3 regions of the Rhizobium favelukesii genome follow, and region 3 is predicted to be linked to each of the others. Evidence: predicted binding sites of a transcription regulator. Region 3 holds the regulator's gene; each other region holds the start of a gene.
The links. The regulator LexA, encoded in region 3, represses DNA repair genes until DNA is damaged. The targets are predictions, from matches to a motif close to TGTTCNNNNTGTGTTCNG.

Region 1 (2,265 bases), 200 kb from region 3:
CCGCCATCTGTCGCCGGGTCCTGCCCGCCGCCGACAAGGTGGATCGGTATCTGCTTCGGCAGCCGTTCCAGATGCGTCATCTGCGGGGCGCGAAACGTCAGTTCGAAAATATCGAGCCAGAGTGACACCGAGGCATCGAAGCCGCACAGCGGGTCCGCGATATACTTGTCGACTTCGGCAGGATCGCGGCTTAACCAATCAAACTCTGTTCGACGGCCGGAGATGGACTTGCCCCAGGTGCCGAAGGTGAGTTTCGGCAGGATGCCGCTTGGGACATCGGAGCCCTTCAGCGCACGTTCGGCGAGCAGGATCGCCTGCGCAGCGCGCCCGGCGATACCGGGGTTGAAGTTCGAGTTCCAGACTGCGACGGCATCGTATTTCTCTGGATGCGTGACTGCCGCATTCAGCGCGATGAGGCCTCCCATCGAATGTCCGAAAAGGATGACCGGCAAGCCGGGATATTGCCTCACAACATGCTCGCGGACCGACGAGACGTCGTCGATTACCTGCCGAACGCCATCGCGACGGGCGAACCGTCCGATTGGCGCATCGGGTGCAGTCGTTTCGCCATGCCCTCGGTGATCGAACGCGAAGACATGGTATCCACGGGCCGCCATGGCTGCTGCGAAACGGGAATAACGCTTGGAATGCTCGGCCAGTCCATGAGACACAAGGATAATTCCGCGTGCCTGCGATTGTGCCCGCTCATGATGAAAGCCAAGCGAGGCATTCGCCGCGTCAAGGCGTTGCGTTTGTGCGAACATCTTATTCTCCCATTGCCGGGAGGAGACCAGATCGGCCGTAAAAAGCAACACATCCCAACATTTATGCCACAGGATTTTCGCACCTGCGAATTGAGGGTTGCGAAAATTAACGCGCCATGATCTCTTGTTCATGAATTGTTCTGTGGGATGAGGATGAGCAATCCATTTTTGCGCACGGCTGTATTCTTGATTGCAATGGCGGCTGCCGGTGTTGGGGAGGCCCAGGATGCGGGCGGAAAGACGCGCTTGATTCTGGCGGCCAGCTGGCAGCCCGCCTTCTGTGAAACCAACCAGCGCAAGCCGGAATGCCGCACGCAGACCAAGGACAGATTCGATGCGACCAATTTCTCGCTGCACGGGCTCTGGTCGATGCGGAAGGACTACTGCGACGTCTCCGGCAGTCTGCGGACCGCGGACAAGGACGGCGATTGGCGTGAGCTGCCCGAGGTGGAGTTGTCTACTGCGACCAGGGCCGCGCTCGAGAAAATAATGCCTGGAACGCAATCCGGCCTGGAGCGACACGAGTGGATCAAGCACGGCTCCTGCACCAAGATGAGTGCCGACGACTATTTTGCCACGTCGGTCCGTCTGATCGATGAGCTGAACGCCTCGGCGGTCCGCGATTTGTTCGCGGCCAGTATCGGCAAGGCGCTGACGGCGGAGGTGATCAAGGCTGCATTCGACAAGAGCTTCGGCCCTGGCGCCGGCGATCGCGTCAAGATGAGTTGCCGGCGCGCCGGCGGAGGGGACCGCGTCATCAGCGAGCTCACGATCGGCCTGTCGGAGAACGCGACATCGGATGACAAAGCAAGCCTGCGCGACCTCATTCAAGGGGCAGGGCGGACGTCGTTCGGCTGTGATGAGGGCGTCGTGGATGCGGCAGGGTTTTGAACCGCCTCTCACCGAGAACGGAGGCCAGCCGGTCGACACGCCTCGATCGGCACGAGTTCACCCGATCTCTATAGAGCGTACGAAGCTGATGTAGACGATCACACCGAGTTCCATTCTCCGCGATGCTCACAAAAGCCTCTGGTTTTTGGCCGTCGCGCGTTGCTCCTTGGTCCCAATTCGCCTACATAGCGGCAAAACTTAAAATCCCCCGCGGAGCGAATTATCAATGGCACGTCAGTTCATCTACCATATGGCCGGCCTCAACAAGGCGTACGGCAACAAGAAGGTGCTGGAAAACATCCACCTTTCTTTCTATCCGGATGCCAAGATCGGTATCCTCGGCCCGAACGGTGCTGGTAAGTCGACGGTGCTGCGCATCATGGCCGGTCTTGACAAGGAATTTACCGGCGAGGCGTGGCTTGCCGAAGGCGCAACACTCGGCTACCTCGCGCAGGAGCCGCAGCTCGATGCTTCCAAGACCGTTCTCGAGAACGTCATGGAAGGCGTTGCGCCGAAAAAGGCGATCCTCGATCGCTACAACGAGCTGATGATGAACTATTCCGACGAGACGGCGGAAGAGGGCGCCAAGCTCCAGGATATCATCGACAGC
Region 2 (2,265 bases), 1.6 Mb from region 3:
TCGATGCCGAATGCGCGCATGCCCGGGCCATGGGCTTCGATGGCAAGATGCTGATCCATCCGGCCCAGATCGATGCGGCAAACCGGCATTTTGGCCCGGACGCGTCGGCAATTGCCGAGGCGGAGGCGATCATCGCCGCCTTTGCCGACCCCGCTGCCGAAGGCCTCAACGTCATCAATGTCAATGGCCGGATGATCGAGCGGCTGCATCTTGTCCAGGCGGAAGGTCTGGTTCATAAAGCCCGGCTGATTGCAGAACGCCAAACGGCGAAGTGAAAGACGACTTTAGATGAAGCTTTATCGCCTTCTGACCGGCCAGGATGATGCCGCTTTCTGCCACCGCGTGACCGACGCCCTCAACAAGGGTTGGTCGTTGAACGGCTCGCCGTCGCTAACCTTCAATACCCAGACCGGCCAGGTGATGTGCGCTCAGGCGATCGTCAAGGAGGTCGAAGGCAAGGACTACCACCCGGACATGAAGCTGTCCGAACAATAGCGCGGGCGAGCAGCTTAACGCTCTGCCGCCTCTTCGGCGCTCGCCTCGATCCGCTCCATGTCGTCGTCGCTGAGACCGAAGTGGTGGCCGATCTCATGGATGAGGACATGGGTGATGATATCACCCAGCGTCTCGTCGTTCTCGGCCCAATAGTCGAGGATCGGCCGCCGGTAGAGGCGGATGCGGTTCGGCAGTTCGCCGGTTTCCATCGTGAAACGCTCCGAGATGCCCCGGCCTTCAAAGAGGCCGAGAAGGTCGAATGGCGTTTCCAACGCCATGTCCTCGAACACGTCGTCGTCTGGGAAATCCTCGATCTCAATCGTCAGATTGGTGGTCAGCGAGCGGAATTCTTCCGGCAGGTGGCTATACGCCTCCATCGCCAACGACTCGAAAGTGCTGATCGTCGGCGCGTGGCGGTCCCGCCAATCCTCGCTCTGGTCTATGCGGGCCATAAATATTCCTTCCTTTGCGGCCCATATAGAACCTTTGCGCACGATTTTCGAGAGCGGAATCAATGGCAGGAATAAATTCACATCAAATGCCTGTTGACTCTTTCATCTGCCTCTGGAATCCATAAGAACATAACAGGAACATTTAAGAGTTGGAGAACGTCATGGCACAGCCGGCCGTGGCGCGCGAGCGGCTTTTTGCACTCCGCGAAACCATTGCAAAGCTTGAAGGAAAGCCCGCGCCGGCTCTGGCAGCAGCGGAAAGCCAAGCCTTGGCTGAAAGCGGCCTCGCCGCGAAAAACGAAGGTGTCTTACGTCTTCCCCTTAAAATCCCCGCGCTCGACGAGGCGATTGATGGCGGCTTGCCGCTCGATGGAATTACCGAGGTTCGCTCCGACCTCTTGCGGGAGGCCGGTGCCGGCAGCGGCTTTGTGTTGGCGCTTGCCGCCACGCTGCAGCGTCAGGCCGAAGACAACCAAAATGCCTCGCTACCGGTCCTCTGGATTGCCGACACGGTGTCCACGATGGAGGCGGGAGAGCCCTACGCCGTGGGCCTGCGGGATTTTGGCCTGAAGCCGGACCTGTTCTTCTATGCCAGTCCGCGCAAGCTTGAAGACGCCCTCTGGCTTGCGGAAGCGGCAGTCGAAAGCGGCGTCTTTGCCGCGACGATTCTGGAGGTCCGGGGCAACCCGAAGCTCTTCGGCCTGACGGAGAGCCGTCGTTTGAGTTTGCGGGCAAAGGCATCCAGACGCCCGCTTTTCCTGTTGCGGCAGGCTGGAGAGGAAGAAGCCAGCAGCGCTTGTTTCCGCTTCCTTGCAGCACCCGCGCCGGCACAGGCGCGCCCCTTGCCGGATGGCACGATGCTGGGCGGCAGCATCGGCAATCCGGCTTTTCATCTCACCCTGGAGAAGAGCCGCAATCCGGCTCTCCTCTCCTTTCTGCTGGAGTGGAACCCCCATGACCGCCGTTTTTTTGCCGTCTCCCGATCAGCCGACCCTCGCCTTCCAGACGAACGCGCAGCGCATTCTGGCGCTCCATTTTCCGCATCTCCCGACCGACCGGATCGCAAGAAAGAAATGGGGTCTCTCCTGGCGTTCGCGCGGACGTCCTGAGGCGCCGCCAATCGTCTGTTCCAGTCGCCTCAACAATACGATGCGGCTGACGGCGCTGGATGAGGCGGCAGAAGCCCTCAATCTGAGAAAGAGTATGGGCGTCGCCGAGGCCCGCGCCATCTACCCCAAGCTCGATGTGATTGAGGACGACCCGGCCGCCAACCGACGCTTCCTGGAAGCGATTGCCGACTGGTGTGATCGCTATACCC
Region 3 (2,265 bases):
GGTCTTCCTCGGGCCGACGCCGTCCTCTGGTTTGAGCTCGCAAGTGACCCGCCAATGATCCGCCTGGGGGCATGGTTTGTTGCGTTCGCCCTGATTGCACCGGCCGCAGTCCCCGGGGCGCCGCCGACTGATCCGAAATCTTGCGCTGGCGGGCGTATTGGTGTCGTGGGAACGCTTTCCGCCCAGTTCGAAGCACGGAGTAGGGCGACCGTCATATTGGACGCGCGTATAATCACGACGATCACGGGCTGCGTTGAGCGTCGGGAAGGGGATCGCCGTGACCGCTGGCACTGCATCAATTCCACCTCGGCGATGCAATATCACCCCTGTCCGGCGGCGGACAGCGAAGGCCAAGCTCAAAGACTCTCGGCTGAGGAATTGCGCAATGCCCGCAATACGTTGCGGCAGGCCTCTGCGACGGGCGCTGAAGACCGCCTTGTTTCCCTGAAAACGCCTGGTGCACCGCCACGCACGATAGCAGCTACGTTCTGACAATCGTCGAAAACCCTGCTTACTTCGGCGCTGCGCGCGATACCGCCGATATCGTCGTGACGCCCGCTCGCCTGCGTGCGACCGAATGCCGGCCGGACGCACTGCTATTCACCGGAGAAATCCTGCGTCGCGGCTCTGGCGCCGCCGAGATACGCAAAGACGAACAGGGAACACCATCGTGTCACCGCCTACTACCACGCTTGACCGCCCCTGGATGCGGCATTGGGCATACAACTGGCGAAGCGGCACGTTTGACGGTGAGCCGCCTGTCGTCAATGATAACGACGAATGAGCCCGACGAGCTTGCCCTGAACCTTGACGCGGTCGGGTCCAAAAATACGCGTTTCATAAGCCGGGTTCGCGGCCTCGAGCGCAATGGAGGCGCCCTTCCGGCGGAAGCGCTTGAGGGTCGCTTCTTCGTCATCGACGAGCGCGACAACGATGTCGCCGGGATTTGCGGTGCTGCCATTGCGAATGATCACCGTGTCGCCATCGAAAATGCCGGCTTCGATCATCGAGTCGCCCTTGACCTCAAGCGCATAGTGCTCGCCCGGGCCAAGCATGTCGGCCGGAACGGTGATGTCGTGAGTATTGTTCTGGATTGCCGAAATCGGCACGCCGGCGGCGATCCGTCCCATAACCGGTACCGAGGCGGAATTGCCGTTGTCGGCATGTGCTGCCGGCTTCGGCGGCGCAACAAGCTGCGGTTTGCCGAGGCTGCCTTCGATGACGCTCGGCGAAAAGCCGCGGCGTGGTTGCAAGCTCGGGTTATATGCCTCCGGAAGCTTGATGACCTCCAGGGCGCGGGCCCGATTCGGCAGTCGGCGAATGAAGCCACGTTCTTCGAGCGCTGTAATCAGCCGGTGAATGCCTGACTTCGACGCGAGGTCCAAGGCATCTTTCATTTCATCGAAAGAAGGGGGGACACCGGACTCCTTCATTCGCTCGTGAATGAAGAGAAGAAGCTCCTGTTGTTTACGCGTCAGCATCGAAGTTGAACCCCAGAGTCGTGAAACAAAGCCAGAACAGACACTATATGTTCCATATGTGTTCCGCAAGTGCCTAAATTTTCGTAAAACTTGCCCGCAACTTGTTCAGTTTTCTCAGTTCATTTGACTGAAAGCGCCGAAGGGGGTTGCATTGTCCTGCGACCCGGCGCACATCTTCGCAAATTCCGGAGAGTTTGCTATGAGCGAAGCACATCCGCTGGACCACATCGTGCTGCCGGTCTCCAATATTGGACTCGCGCGCGAACGTCTCGGAAAACTTGGGTTCACCATCGCGCCCGATGCCCGGCATCCGTTTGGAACAGAGAACGCCTGCATATTCTTCTCCGACGAAACTTACCTAGAGCCCCTGGGGGTCGCCAGCGCGGAACTGCACGAGGCGTCGGCGAAGAAAGGGAATGTCTTCACCGCGCGTGACCGCGCCTTTCGGTTTCGATGCGGGGACGATGGATTCTCTGCCGTGGTCTTCGCGACCGCAGATGCCGATCGCGACCACGCCCGGTTCCTTTCCGAAAGGATCAATGGCGGCGAGATGCTACAGTTCGAGCGACCGATGAAGATGCCCGATGGCTCGGAGGCCACAGCCGCGTTCAAGCTCGCTTTCGCGGTGGATCTGCGGGCTCCGGATTTCTTCTTTTTCACGTGTCAACGCGTCAATCCGCTGCCGGCCGATCGAAAAGCGCTGCAAGTGCACGCGAACGGCGTCCATGGGATTGCAGAGATCGCTCTGGTTTCGCCAGATCCGAAGGCGTTCGGATCATTCGTG

Region 1: LPU83_RS51970 (ribonuclease T2 family protein) is a predicted target of LexA. The motif match lies at 890-907, and genes of this name have one in related genera.
Region 2: LPU83_RS74290 (ImuA family protein) is a predicted target of LexA. The motif match lies at 1,071-1,088, and genes of this name have one in related genera.

Annotation. Positions count from the first base shown of each region.
Region 1 is NZ_HG916852.1:2,702,903-2,705,167, reverse strand. Features, by position in the region: gene LPU83_RS51975 (alpha/beta hydrolase) at 1-764, opposite strand, end outside; gene LPU83_RS51970 (ribonuclease T2 family protein) at 918-1,655, shown strand; gene ettA (energy-dependent translational throttle protein EttA) at 1,882-2,265, shown strand, end outside.
Region 2 is NZ_HG916852.1:4,085,342-4,087,606, forward strand. Features, by position in the region: gene LPU83_RS58690 (HpcH/HpaI aldolase/citrate lyase family protein) at 1-275, shown strand, start outside; gene LPU83_RS58695 (DUF1737 domain-containing protein) at 289-495, shown strand; gene LPU83_RS58700 (metallopeptidase family protein) at 510-947, opposite strand; gene LPU83_RS74290 (ImuA family protein) at 1,109-2,056, shown strand; gene LPU83_RS58705 (Y-family DNA polymerase) at 2,067-2,265, shown strand, end outside.
Region 3 is NZ_HG916852.1:2,502,456-2,504,720, reverse strand. Features, by position in the region: gene lexA (transcriptional repressor LexA) at 765-1,481, opposite strand; gene LPU83_RS51000 (VOC family protein) at 1,681-2,265, shown strand, end outside.